2 regions of the Pandoraea pulmonicola genome follow, and region 2 is predicted to be linked to the other one. Evidence: predicted binding sites of a transcription regulator. Region 2 holds the regulator's gene; the other holds the start of a gene.

Region 1 (6,925 bases), 470 kb from region 2:
CCTCGGAGCCATTTCGCTGTTCTCGGCCTTTCTTGCCGCCATCGTCTATGGCCTTCGTCCCGACGAACGCTGGAACGCCCAGTTCAATCCGAGCGCGCGGCAAAAGTCGCGTTCGGGCTGGACGGCGGTCATCATTGTCGCCGTCTCCCTGTTTGTCGGCGCCATGCTGATGATGGTCGGCTTTGCCGTGGCGTTCCAGACCTATTTCGAAACGCACGACACGCCCAACCGCCTGTCGCAATAACGTTTCGCCTTGACTACGACATCCTCCCCCTCTCTCAAGCCGACGCTCGGCTTCATTGGCGCGGGCCGCGTCGCTCGGGCCATGGCCGCTGCGGCATCGCGCGCCGGCTATCGGGTGACAGTTGTCGCTAGCCGGCAACTCCACGCCGCGCAACGCATCGCGACAGCGCTGCGCGAGTGCGAACCGATGCCAGTTGAACGGCCGCGGGACATGAATGCGGTCTTCGACCATGCCGATCTGGTGTTTCTGACGGTTCCCGACGACGCCATCGCCATCTGCGCCACCGCCCTGTCCCCGAAAGCCGGACAAGCGCTGGTGCATTGCAGTGGCGCGTCCGAGGTCGCTCTGCTCGCACCGGCGGCGAGCCACGGCGCCCAGATCGGGGGGTTCCACCCGCTCTTTCTGTTTGCCGGGCTGGACAACGACGCCGAGCGCATGTCCGGTTGCGCCATCACGATCGAAGCGGACGCGCCGCTGAACCGCACGCTGCAGGCACTGGCCCGCGACATGGGATGCCGCGCCCTGTCGATTCCTGCTGGCGAACGCATGCGTTACCACGCCGGCGCCAACTACGCCGCCAGTTTTCTGCTCTGCCTGCTCGACGAAGCGACGACGCTCTGGCGTGCGGTCGGCATGCCGGAGGCCGACGCACAAGCCGCCATATGGCCGCTCGTGATGGGCACCCTTGACGCGGCTCGCGAGCGCGGACTGCCGGGCGCCCTCGCCGGTCCGGTGTCGCGCGGCGACGCCGGCATCGTGGCTCGACATACGGAAGCGCTGGCGGTCATGGGCGGAAACCACGCGACGCTGTACTCGCTCCTGACGCTTCGAGCGATCCATCTGGCCCGCCAACGTCCGAACGCCGACCACGCTGCACTCAACGCCATCGCCAGAACCATCGCCCCCTACCTGCCCCCAACCGCGCCGCCCAAAGCAGGCGGCAGTGCATAACGCTGCGTAGTTCCACCACATCCAGACAGCCGGCCATCCCCGCCAGCCACGGTCGTCCCCGACGCTATTCGCCTCATTCAGCGGCCAGGCCGTGTTCGCCCCACCCGCCACACTCGTCCATTTGTCGCCGTACATGATTGCCTCCGTCGAAATACTGTACAAAAACACAGTATAATGACGAGCATTCCCTGCGGACACCCGTTGCCGGTGTCCGGACTGCTTTCAAGGAGACGAGCCATGGCTTCCTCGTTCGCGCCGCCCCCGTCGCGCAAGGGCCGAGGCGCTACTGCCAATCTGGAGTCACGCTTTTCGGCCTGGCGCCGAGAAAGCGATGAAACGCGCCACGAATCGGACATGGCCCAGGAATGCGAGGTCAAATTCGTCACGCAGGTCGCACTGGAGAATGCGCGCACGATCATTTCGCGCAACACGTCGGCGGACATTCCGTTCGACCGCTCGATCAACCCCTACCGTGGCTGCGAACACGGTTGCACCTATTGCTTTGCGCGCCCGACCCATGCCTATCTCGGTCTGTCCCCCGGGCTCGACTTCGAAACGCGGCTCTACGCCAAGCACAATGCGGCCGAACGGCTGGACGCAGAACTGCGCAAACGTGGTTATCAACCCGCGCTTCTCGCACTGGGCGCCAACACCGATCCATACCAGCCTATCGAACGGGAATACCGCATCACACGTAGCGTGCTCGAAGTGCTGGAGCGCTTCGGGCACCCGGTTGGCATCACCACGAAATCCGCGCTGGTCACACGCGACGTCGACATTCTGTCGCGCATGGCCGAACGGGGACTGGTGCGTGTGTTCATCTCCGTGGGAACGCTCGACGCGGACATCGCCCGTAAGATGGAACCTCGCGCGAACACCCCGGCCCGCCGTATAGAAGCCATTCGCAAGCTGACCAGTGCGGGGATTCCGACCGGAGTGATCGTGGCGCCGATCGTGCCCGCGTTCACCGACTTTGATATCGAGCGCGTGTTAACCACCGCCGCCGAAGCGGGTGCGACCTACGCCGCCTACGTGATGCTACGGCTCCCTCTCGAGGTTCACGACGTTTTCGTGACGTGGCTGGAAGAGCACTACCCGCTCCGAGCACGCCACGTGATGAGCCTGATCGAGCAGGTGCGGGACGGCAAACACAACAGTTCGGAATTCGGTACCCGCATGAAGGGGACGGGTCTACATGCCGAGTTGATTCGGCAACGCTTCCATCTGGCGGCGCGCAAGCTTGGACTCAACCAGGCGCGCCCGCCGCTGCGCAACGATCAATTCAAGGTCCCGGCGCCGGACTCACCGCCCAGGACTGGCAGCAATGGCGGTAAGCCAGCGCGCGACCGGACGTCGCCAAGAGGAACATTGGATTCCAGCGATCCAACGGGAACCGCCAATCCGCAGTTGCCGCTCTTCTGACGCTTCTGGCGAATCGCATCAGGAGCCGGCATCAAAAACCATATTCGCGCCGAAGCGGTGCAGTGGCACCACGCCATCCCTGCCCCGCCTCACTCCTCGACGTAAATCGTCAGCGTCTCCTTGATCTCCTCCATCACGACATAGCTCTTCGACTGCACAGCGCCCGGCAGTTGCAAAAGGATGTCGCCGAGCAGTTTCCGATACTCGGACATCTCGCGAATACGCGCCTTGATCAGATAGTCGAAATCGCCCGAGATCAGGTGGCACTCCATCACCTCAGGTATGCGCAGCACTTCGCGCCGGAACTGGTCGAACATGTTGCCCGACTTGTGGTCCAGCGTGATCTCGACGAACACGAGCAGCGCCGCCCCCAATGCCGCGGGATTTACCCGGGCGAAATATCCCATGATCACGCCATCGCGCTCCATGCGCTTGACGCGCTCGATGCACGGGGTGATCGACAGGCCAACCTGCTCCGAGAGGTCCTTCATCGACATCCGTCCGTCCTGCTGAAGCAATGTGAGGATGCGCCGGTCGAGCCGGTCCAGCGTCCGGATCGATTGCTGTTGAACTCTCATGATTTTTTCCTGAATTCAGGAGATATACATTAACTAAATCTAGTTAACCGAGAATAGCATGCGAATTATTACTGGATAACTATGGTTTTACAGGAGTCAACGCAATGAAGGTCATCGTTCTCGGGAGTGGCGTCATCGGCGTCACCAGCGCCTACTATCTGGCAAAGGCCGGGCACGACGTCACTGTGCTCGATCGCCAGGCGGGTCCGGCGCTCGAGACGAGCTTTGGCAACGCCGGCCAGATTTCGCCAGGTTACGCTTCGCCGTGGGCCGCCCCGGGCATTCCGACAAAAGCCATCAAGTGGCTGTTCCAGAAGCATGCCCCGCTCGCCATCCGGCCGGACGGCACGCTCACGCAACTCAAGTGGCTCTACCAGATGCTGCGCAATTGCACGCCCGAGCGATACGCCGTCAATAAGGAACGCATGGTGCGGATTGCCGAGTACAGTCGCGACTGTTTCCGCGCCCTGCGTGCGGAAACGGGTATCCCATACGAAGGACGCCAGGCCGGCACCTTGCAGCTCTTCCGTACGGAAGAGCAACTGGCCAACGCCGCACGCGACATTGCCGTTCTCGAAGAGGCGGGTGTTCCGTTCGAGTTGCTCGACAGCGCGTCGCTCGCCAGCGCGGAGCCGGCGCTCGCCGCCGTATCGCACAAGCTCACGGGCGGTCTTCGCCTGCCGAACGACGAGACCGGCGACTGCCAGTTGTTCACTACGCGTCTGGCCGCCATGGCCGAGACGCTTGGTGTGAAGTTCCTCTACGACATGCCGATCGACGGCCTGCAAGTGGCGGGCGACAAGATCGAAGGCGTAGTGTGCGCCGGTTCAATGCAACGTGCGGACGCGTACGTCGTCGCGCTCGGCTCCTACTCCACGCCGTTCCTGAAAGGCATCGTCGACATTCCGGTGTATCCGCTCAAGGGCTACTCGATCACCGTTCCCATCGTCGACGCGCAGCGGGCGCCTGTCTCGACCGTACTGGACGAAACCTACAAGATCGCGGTCACGCGCTTTGACGACCGCATCCGCGTCGGCGGTATGGCCGAAGTGGTGGGTTACGACAAGTCGCTCAAGGCGGCACGTCGCGCCACGCTGGAAATGGTCGTGAACGATCTGTATCCGGGCGCGGGCAACACGGCCGAAGCGTCGTTCTGGACGGGGCTGCGCCCCATGACGCCGGACGGCACGCCGATCGTCGGCGCCACCGCACTGCGCAATCTGTTCCTGAACACCGGACACGGGACGCTGGGCTGGACGATGTCGTGCGGCTCCGGTCAGTTGCTGGCCGACCTGATGTCGGGTCGCCGACCCGCGATTCTTGCCGATGACCTTTCCGTAGCGCGTTACAGCGGCGCGCCCGATGCGCAGGCCCAACCAGCCTTCGCCTGATGTTGAAAACGGCACCTTCGGGTGCCGTTCTTGTTTGGGCTGTCCATTACGTCGGAGGACGCGCCGGGATTTCTCGCCGTGACACTGAAAACAGGAGACGCATCATGAAAATCGGTATCCCCAAGGAGATAAAGAACCACGAATATCGCGTAGGCATGACGCCCGCAGCCGTACGCGAAGTGGTGGCACGCGGGCACGAGGTGTGGGTCGAGACGCAAGCCGGCGCGGGCATCGGCATGGACGACTCGGTCTACGCTGCCGCCGGGGCTCGCATTGCCGCCAATGCCGTCGATGTCTTCGATCGCGCCGAGCTCATCGTCAAGGTCAAGGAGCCCCAGGCCGTCGAGCGCGCCCGGCTACGGCCGCATCACACGCTGTTTACGTATCTTCATCTCGCCCCGGACCCCGAGCAAACTCACGATCTGATCAAGAGCGGCGCCACGTGTATCGCGTACGAAACGGTGACGTCCGCCACCGGCGGGCTACCGCTCCTCGCCCCCATGTCGGAAGTCGCAGGCCGCATGTCGATCCAGGCCGGCGCAACTGCGCTGGAAAAGACGCACGGTGGGCTGGGCCTGTTGCTCTCCGGGGTGCCTGGTGTCGAAGCCGGCAAAGTCGTCGTCCTCGGCGGAGGCGTCGTCGGCACCAATGCGGCAACCGTCGCCGTTGGAATAGGTGCGCAAGTTACGGTCATCGACAAGTCGGTCGAAGCGTTGCGCCGCCTCAGCGCACAGTTCGGTGGACGTGTGCAAACCGTCTACTCGACGCAGCACGCCATCGAAACTCACTTGCGCGAAGCAGACCTCGTCATCGGCGGCGTACTGATTCCAGGCGCCGCCGCACCGAAGCTCATTACGCGCGCCATGCTCGGGCTGATGCGCAAGGGGGCAGTGATCGTCGACGTCGCCATCGACCAGGGCGGATGTTGTGAAACGTCGCATCCGACGACGCACGCCGACCCCGTCTACATCGTCGACGGCGTGGTTCACTACTGCGTCGCCAACATGCCTGGTGGGGTGCCTCGCACGTCGACCTCGGCACTCAACAACGTAACGCTGCCGTTCATCCTGCAACTTGCCGACCAGGGACCTGTGGCCGCAATGCGCGCCGATCCGCACTTGCTCGCCGGACTCAACGTGGCACGTGGGATGGTGACGAATCGCGGCGTAGCCGACGCACTCGGGCTCGGCTATCACGACCCGCGTGCCGTGCTCGCGTACCTGCCGGCCGCATCCTGAGTGGCGGCATCCGCTCGGGCAGCCGTCGGACTCCACAACGTCTGGCGGCAGCTCATGGAGGCAGGCGCTCAGTCCGGCGATTGGGCCTGCCTCGCCTTTCGATCCCGGAACCAGACACTCGCCCGATCGAGTTGCGCGCGCAGCGGCCTCGGGTCGATCTGCACGAGCAGATCGCCGGCCTTCACGTCGCGCCCCTCGGAGAACGTCACCCGCTCGATCTGTCCGTCGACGCGTGCCCGAACGGTCACGGACGTCGTAGCCTGCACGACGTAGCGCGGCAGGTCACGTGCGGCGACGACGGTGAACACCACAGCGATCGGAGGCTGGGCCGCATCCGGCGGCGGGGCGCGATGCACGGCCCCGCGCCAGATCAGCAGCGCGGCGGCCACAAGAACGACGACAAGGACGAAAAACGCGAGCCAACGCCAGCGGCGTTGCCAGCCGGGTGGGCGTGGACGGCCAGGCTCAGGGCCGGCATTGTCCGGCGCCGTGGGTTGCGTCATGGCGCCTCCCTCGGGAGTCCGATCCAAAACGGCCAGAGGTTCACGGCGGCGGCAGCGACGGCTGCCGCACTGTGCCGCCACCAGTCCTGCCCGGCACGCCGGGCCGCGACATACGAAATGGCGTCCCGCTCATGCGAGGGAATGCTTCCCGAGTGTGTCGCATCTACGTAGGGCTCGCAGTCGCCATTTTCCCTGCCTGATCAATACCTTGCCATCGTACCGATGGCTACCCGCCATGCTCGCGCCATGGTCGCGTCGGTGGCGCGCCCTCGGCAATCGATATTCCAAACGCTCGTTTCGATCACGGCAATCCCGGCAGTGCATTCGTCGCTACGCCGCGTCAGATGGGCGCGCTTTGGACATGGGCACACTCCCTTCGTTATACTTCCCCCATCTCGACGGCGCCTGCCGATCCTCCCGGTCAACGGGCTCGCGCTGCCGCGCGACGGCCCGCCTGCCGAAAGCCGTCAATGTCCATGAGCAAGTGATGAACGCCGACCCCCAAGAACTCAATAAATTCAGTGAATTGGCCCACCGCTGGTGGGATCCGCACAGCGAATTCAAACCGCTGCACGAGATCAACCCGCTCCGCCTCGAC
Region 2 (6,925 bases):
CGCAGGGCGTCTCGGCGAGTATCTCGGCACGACCGGCCTCGTGTTCGGTGCTGTCGACGCATGTGAAATCGGCCTGGCCGACGCGGTGCTGCCGCGCGCCTCGCTGCCTGCGCTGTGCGAATTGCTGGCGAACGGCGAGTGGCAGAACGCCGATGCCGTGCTCGATGCGGCGCGCAACTTTGCTCGCGAGAGCCTGCCGCCCGCCGGCATTGCCCCGGGCAAGCTCGCGCCGTTGCGCGATGTCATTGATCATCATTTCGGTCTGCCCGACATGCCAGCCATTCTTCACTCGCTCAAGCGGGAAGCGCGTTGCGAGTATTCGGGGTGGGCCGAAGAGACGGAGGACCTGCTGCGTGCCAAGCGCTCGCCGCTGATGGTCTGTGTCACGCTGGAGCAGGTGCGCCGCGCCCGCAAACTGTCGTTGGCCGACGAGCTGCGCGAGGAGTGGCTGATGATGCGCAGCGTCTTCAACCTCGATGGCCGTACGGGCGCCGAAGGTGTGGAGGGGATTCGCGCACTGGTCGTGGACAAGGATCACAAGCCGCGCTGGCAGCACGCGAACATCGAAGCGGTGACGCACGCCGATGTGGCGCGCTTCTTCGAAGGTGAGCGCCGCGGCGCAGACAACCCCTTGCGCGATCTGGGGCAGTGATGGTGGCGTGACTGGTTGCCTGCGCGATCGGTTCGTCGACGAACGCGGCCATGGGCGGTCCCGGCTGGCGCCATAGATTCTTCAGACGGCGCCTCCCGGATTTCGGCCTGCGACTTACACCGCAGCCTGGCAGAACTGCTCGCCGACGGCCTGATCGAGCCTGCGGCAGATGTCGGCAATGCTGCCGACCATCACGATGTGCGACACATCGCGATACACGCGCACGTCGTGAGCGGCATGTCCGTTTCCGTTCCCGTTACGGTCGCGCACATCGCGGGATGCCTTGACGGCCTTGCCGGCGGGACATGCGCGGCGCGTCGCCGATGCGACTGCCGACGTCAGCGTGCGCGGCAGCAGCGTACTGCGGGGGCGCACCGGCACGGTATAGGAACGCGCCGTGGCGGGCGCCGCGGCGAACGGGCCGGACAGCGCGGACAAACCGTACACCGCGGACAGACGCGCTTGCGACGACACCCGAACACGCGCTTCACCCAGCGACGTACGCAGCAAACCAAAGAGTCGAGCCATGATGCGATCCTTCTTCCAATATGGGTCGGAGGGGCGTATCCCGTTGCATCGCTTCACAAATCACAGGCGCAGCAGGGCACGGGCGCCGGACCCAGCCCGGCGCAGACGGAAATGCAAATCTTCAGGGAGTGGCGCGTGTCGCTCTCGCGGCGCGCCCGGACAGACGCCTAGAGGTCGTTGTTGCGGATCAGGCCAACCGCAATCCCCTCCAGCGCAAAGTCACCGCTTCCTTCATCGACATGGATGTTCTCGAAGTCGGGGTTCTCGGCGATGAGTTCGACCCCGCCCTTGATGCGATGAAATCGTTTGACGGTCACGTCGTCGCCGATACGCGCCACGACGATCTGACCTTCGCGTGCGTCCGCGGCCTTCTGCACGGCGAGCAGGTCGCCATCGAGAATGCCGGCGTCGCGCATCGACATCCCGCGCACCTTCAACAGGTAATCGGGTTGGCGCGCGAACATGTTCGGATCGCACTGGAAATTGCGTTCGATGTGCTCCTGCGCCAGGATCGGGCTACCGGCGGCCACACGTCCGACGAGCGGCAGCGACAGTTGCATGAGGCTCATATGCGGCAACGTGAACTGATGCGCGCCACCAGCTTCGTCCAGACGCTTGAGGCGGATGCCGCGCGACTGACCGGCCGCCAGTTCGATCACGCCCTTGCGCGCCAGCGCCCGCAGATGCTCCTCCGCCGCATTGGCCGAGGAGAAGCCCAGTTCGGCCGCAATCTCGGCGCGCGTAGGCGGAAAGCCGGTGCGCTCGATCGCTTGTCGGACCAGTTCGTAGACTTGCTGTTGACGGGCAGTCAGTTTGATCATGGCATTACTGTATGGAAGCACAGGTGGCTGTATTTTTGTACAGTGTTTGCAAAAAGGCAAGCGAAACTTCATGTAGTGCATGAAGTTCGTCGACATCCGACGCGATTTTGGCCGGCTGCCGTCATCAGCACGAAATCGCTAATCCTTATTCCGGCATAAACAAAAGAAAAATAATTATTTTTAATTATTTAGCGCCCCCCATAGACTGGCGTCCTACCACACGTAAGCAAACGAGGAGTGCAAGTCATGAGCAGAGCAGCACGGGGATCGAAAGCTAAGAAGCTGGCAAGCGTATTGGGCAGACTGGGTGCGGTGGCGCTGGCCGCCGGCATGGCGATTCAGGCGCACGCGGCGAGTGTTTCGCTGCTGAACGTGTCGTACGATCCGACGCGTGAACTGTACGCCGACTACAACAAGGCCTTCGAAGCGCATTACAAGCAGATCGCGGGCGACACGGTCAACGTGAAGGCCTCGCACGGCGGCTCGGGCAAGCAGGCCCGCACCGTGCTCGATGGCGCACCCGCCGACGTCGTCACGCTCGGCATCTCGGCCGACATCGACGAACTGGCGCAAGCCGGCCTCGTGAGCAAGGACTGGCAGAAGCGTCTGCCGGACAACGCCACGCCGTACACGTCCACCATCGTGTTGCTCGTGCGCAAGGGCAATCCGAAGCAGATCAAGGACTGGGGCGATCTGGTCAAGCCGGGCATCAGCGTCGTCACGCCGAATCCGAAGACCTCGGCCGGCGCTCGCTGGAACTACCTCGCCGCATGGCTCTATGCGCTCAAGCAACCGGGCGGCAACGAGCAGAAGGCGCAGGATTTCGTCAAGGCGCTGTACAGGAACGTCGGCGTGCTCGATTCGGGCGCACGCGGGGCGACGACCACGTTCGTCGAACGCGGTATCGGCGACGTGCTGATCGCCTGGGAAAACGAGGCGCTGCTGTCGGTGAAGGACCTCGGTCCGGACAAGTTCGACATCGTCGTGCCGTCGTCGTCGATCCTGACGGAGCCGCCGGTGGCGGTGGTCGACAAGAACGTCGACAAGCGCGGTACGCGCAAGGTCGCCGAGGCCTATCTGCAATGGCTGTACTCGCCGCAGGGGCAGGAAATCGCCGCCAAGCACTTCTACCGTCCGCGCTCGCCGGAAATCGCGAAGAAGTACGAGTCGCAGTATCCGAAGCTCAAGCTCTATACGGTCGACGCCGATCTGGGCGGCTGGACGAAGACGCAGGCGAAGCACTTTGCCGACGGCGGCATCTTCGACCAGATCTACACTAAGAAGTAACGGCACAGCGAAAGGGGACCATCGCATGAGTACCGCACTGTTTCCTCTCTGGCGCAAGCCGAGTGCCTTGCCGGGCTTCGGCCTGACGATGGGCTACACCGTCGCGTACCTGAGCCTCGTGGTGCTGGTGCCGTTGCTGATGGTCTTCATCAAGGCGAGTTCGCTCGACTGGGCGAGCTTCGTGGCCGCCGTGGGTTCGCCGCGCGTGCTGGCGTCGTACCGCCTCACGTTTGGGATCTCGCTCGCGGCGGCGCTTCTCAATGCCGTGTTCGGCTTCATTCTGGCGTGGGTGCTGGTGCGCTACACGTTCCCGGGCAAGCGCTTCGTCGACGCGCTCATCGACCTGCCGTTCGCGCTGCCGACGTCGGTCGCCGGCATCGTGCTGGCGGCTGTCTATGCGCCCAACGGCTGGGTCGGACGCTGGTTCGAGCCGCTTGGCATCAAGATCGCTTTCACGCCGCTGGGCATTTTCGTGGCGCTGACGTTCATCGGTCTGCCGTTCGTCGTGCGCACGCTCCAACCGGTGCTCGAAGAGTTCGAGCGCGAGCAGGAGGAGGCGGCGGCGTGCTTGGGCGCGTCGCGCTGGCAAACGGTGCGTCACGTCATCCTGCCGGCCGTGCTGCCCGCGCTGCTGACCGGTTTCGCACTGGCCTTCGCGCGCGCCGTCGGCGAATACGGTTCTGTCATCTTCATCGCGGGCAACATCCCGATGGTCTCGGAAATCACGTCGCTGCTCATCGTCACCAAGCTCGAGCAGTTCGATTACGCGGGCGCCGCGGCGCTGGCCGTGGTGATGCTGGGCATCTCGTTCGTGTTGCTGCTCCTTATCAATACCCTGCAATGGTGGCTGCAAAACCGCCATTCGGGCCGGCGCGCCAGCGGCGTGTGATTCCAGAGAACGTTTCGATCATGTCCGATTCACTCGCACTGTCGCCCGCCTTGTCGCAGACGACCTCCGCGCACCGCGCCGATCCCACCGACGAGCCGGCGCTCGTCAAGGTCGTGCTCATTGGCGTGGCGCTGCTGTTCTTTGCGCTGTTCCTGGTGTTGCCGCTCGTGTCGGTGTTCGTTACCGCGCTGGGCAAGGGCCTGGCTGCCTACTGGGAGGGGCTGGCCAACGACGACGCATTGTCGGCCATTCGCCTCACGCTGCTCATCGCGGTCATCGCCGTGCCGCTCAATCTCGTGTTCGGCGTGGCCGCATCGTGGGCGATTGCGCGCTTCGAATTTCGCGGCAAGAGCTTCCTCACCACGCTCATCGACCTGCCGTTCTCGGTCTCGCCGGTCATTGCCGGCATGACGTTCCTGCTGCTCTTCGGCCGTCAGGGCCCGCTGTGGGACTGGCTCGACGCGCACAACCTGAAGATCGTGTTCGCACTGCCGGGCCTGGTGCTCGCCACGGTGTTCGTCACGTTTCCTTTCGTCGCGCGCGAGCTGATCCCGCTCATGCAGGCGCAAGGCAGCGAAGAGGAGGAGGCGGCGCGCGTGCTCGGCGCGAGCGGCTGGCAGGTGTTCACCCGCGTGACGCTGCCCAAGATCAAATGGGGGCTGCTGTACGGCGTGATCCTGTGCAACGCCCGTGCGATGGGCGAATTCGGTGCGGTGTCGGTCGTCTCCGGCCACATTCGCGGCGAGACGAACACGCTGCCGCTGCACGTGGAGATCGAATACAACGATTACCACACCGTGGGCGCATTCGCGGCGGCATCGATTCTCGCGCTGCTGGCGCTTGCCACGCTTGCGCTCAAGCTCTGGGCCGAGCGCAAGCTGGCGCAGGACAAGGCCGCGCGGCGCGAAGACGCCGTACAGGCCTGACCCGCCGCGGCGGCACGACAACACGACAACGTATCGAGGAGCAAGGCAAATGAGTATCCAGGTACAACAGGTTTCGAAGCGTTTCGGTGATTTCGCGGCGCTCGACGACGTCAGTCTAGAATTCCCCACGGGCGAGCTCGTCGCGCTGCTCGGGCCGTCCGGCTGCGGCAAGACCACGCTGCTGCGCATCGTCGCCGGGCTGGAGTTCGCCGATGCGGGGCGCGTGTTGCTCAATGGCGAAGACGTCGCCTCGGTCGGCACGCGCGAGCGGCAGGTCGGCTTCGTGTTCCAGCATTACGCGCTGTTCCGTCACATGACGGTGTTCGAGAACGTGGCGTTCGGCCTGCGCGTGAAGTCGCGTCGGGAGCGCCTTCCGGACGCGCGGATTCGCGCCAAGGTGCACGAACTGCTGGGCCTGGTCCAGCTCGATTGGCTCGCCGATCACTATCCGGCCGAGCTTTCGGGCGGGCAGCGTCAGCGCATTGCGCTGGCGCGTGCGCTGGCCGTCGAGCCGAAGGTGCTGCTGCTCGATGAACCGTTCGGCGCGCTCGACGCGAAGGTGCGCAAGGAGCTGCGCAGCTGGCTGCGCCGGCTGCACGACGAGCTGCACATCACGACGATCTTCGTCACGCACGATCAGGAAGAGGCGCTCGAAGTGGCCGATCGCATCGTGCTGATGAACCGCGGCAAGGTCGAGCAGATCGGTGCGCCGCAGGACGTATACGACACGCCGGAAAGTGCCTTCGTATATGAATTCCTCGGCGCGGCCAACCGTCTCTCGGGCGAGTTGCGTACGCACGATTTCATCGCGGATGCCGGCGCGTATCGGGTGACGGTGCCGCGCGACGATCTGCCGGCGCTGCCGCGGGACGGCCGGGCGATCGCGTACGTGCGTCCGCACGATCTCACGTTGCTGCCGGCGCATGACGGCGGCCCCGGCATCGACGTGGCCGTGCGCCGTGCGATTCCGCTGGGCGGCACCGTGCGCGTGGAGCTCGCCGCACCTGGCGACGCCGTATGGGAGGCGGAACTCACGCGCTCGGGCTGGCAGGCGTTGAAGGCCGATGCCGGTGCGACGCTGCGCGCCGTGCCGCGTCAGTTGCGCGTGTTCGCCGCGCAGGCGTGAACCCGGAGCGCACGGGAGACGCCACGCGCACGATGGAGCGAAGCACCACGCGGCATATCGAACGAAACACTGCACGCATTTCATAACCACAACAGTCAACACGGACAGACAGCCACAGGGCGGAGTCACATCATGAATTTCCAGCAATTGCGCTACGTGCGCGAAGCAGTCCGGCAGAACCTGAACCTGACGGAGGCCGCGAGCGCGCTCTACACGTCGCAATCGGGCGTGAGCAAGCAGATCAAGGATCTCGAGGACGAACTCGGCGTGGACGTGTTCGTGCGTCGCGGCAAGCGGCTCACGGGCCTCACCGAGCCGGGCAAGGCCGTGCTGCAACTGATCGAGCGCATGCTGCTCGACGCCGAGAACCTGCGCCGTGTCGCGCGCCAGTTCGCCGATCAGGACAGCGGTCATCTCGTGGTCGCGACCACGCACACACAGGCGCGCTACGCGTTGCCGCAGGTCATCAAGCAGTTCACCAGCGTGTACCCCAAGGTGCACCTCGCGCTGCGTCAGGGCAGCCCGCGCCAGATCGCGCAGATGGTGATCGATGGCGAGGCCGATATCGGCATCACGACCGAGGCGCTCGATCGCTTCCCCGATATCGTGACGTTCCCGTGCTACTCGTGGCACCACGTGGCCGTCGTGCCGAAGGAGCATCCGCTGGTCGGACGCGAGAACGTGACGCTGGCCGAT

Evidence for each region. The regulator LexA, encoded in region 2, represses DNA repair genes until DNA is damaged. The targets are predictions, from matches to a motif close to ACTGTATNNNNATACAGT.
Region 1: a site for LexA is predicted at 1,349-1,366, ahead of RO07_RS08935 (PA0069 family radical SAM protein). Genes of this name have one in related genera too.

The regions. Positions count from the first base shown of each region.
Region 1 is NZ_CP010310.2:2,042,714-2,049,638, reverse strand. Features, by position in the region: gene RO07_RS08945 (TM2 domain-containing protein) at 1-244, shown strand, start outside; gene RO07_RS08940 (Rossmann-like and DUF2520 domain-containing protein) at 254-1,195, shown strand; gene RO07_RS08935 (PA0069 family radical SAM protein) at 1,433-2,617, shown strand; gene RO07_RS08930 (Lrp/AsnC ligand binding domain-containing protein) at 2,707-3,195, opposite strand; gene RO07_RS08925 (D-amino acid dehydrogenase) at 3,300-4,586, shown strand; gene ald (alanine dehydrogenase) at 4,691-5,824, shown strand; gene RO07_RS26770 (biotin/lipoyl-binding protein) at 5,893-6,327, opposite strand; gene ubiG (bifunctional 2-polyprenyl-6-hydroxyphenol methylase/3-demethylubiquinol 3-O-methyltransferase UbiG) at 6,815-6,925, shown strand, end outside.
Region 2 is NZ_CP010310.2:2,508,847-2,515,771, forward strand. Features, by position in the region: gene RO07_RS11080 (enoyl-CoA hydratase/isomerase family protein) at 1-652, shown strand, start outside; gene RO07_RS11085 (hypothetical protein) at 767-1,180, opposite strand; gene lexA (transcriptional repressor LexA) at 1,348-2,001, opposite strand; gene RO07_RS11095 (sulfate ABC transporter substrate-binding protein) at 2,332-3,288, shown strand; gene cysT (sulfate ABC transporter permease subunit CysT) at 3,314-4,177, shown strand; gene cysW (sulfate ABC transporter permease subunit CysW) at 4,198-5,103, shown strand; gene RO07_RS11110 (sulfate/molybdate ABC transporter ATP-binding protein) at 5,153-6,229, shown strand; gene RO07_RS11115 (CysB family HTH-type transcriptional regulator) at 6,362-6,925, shown strand, end outside.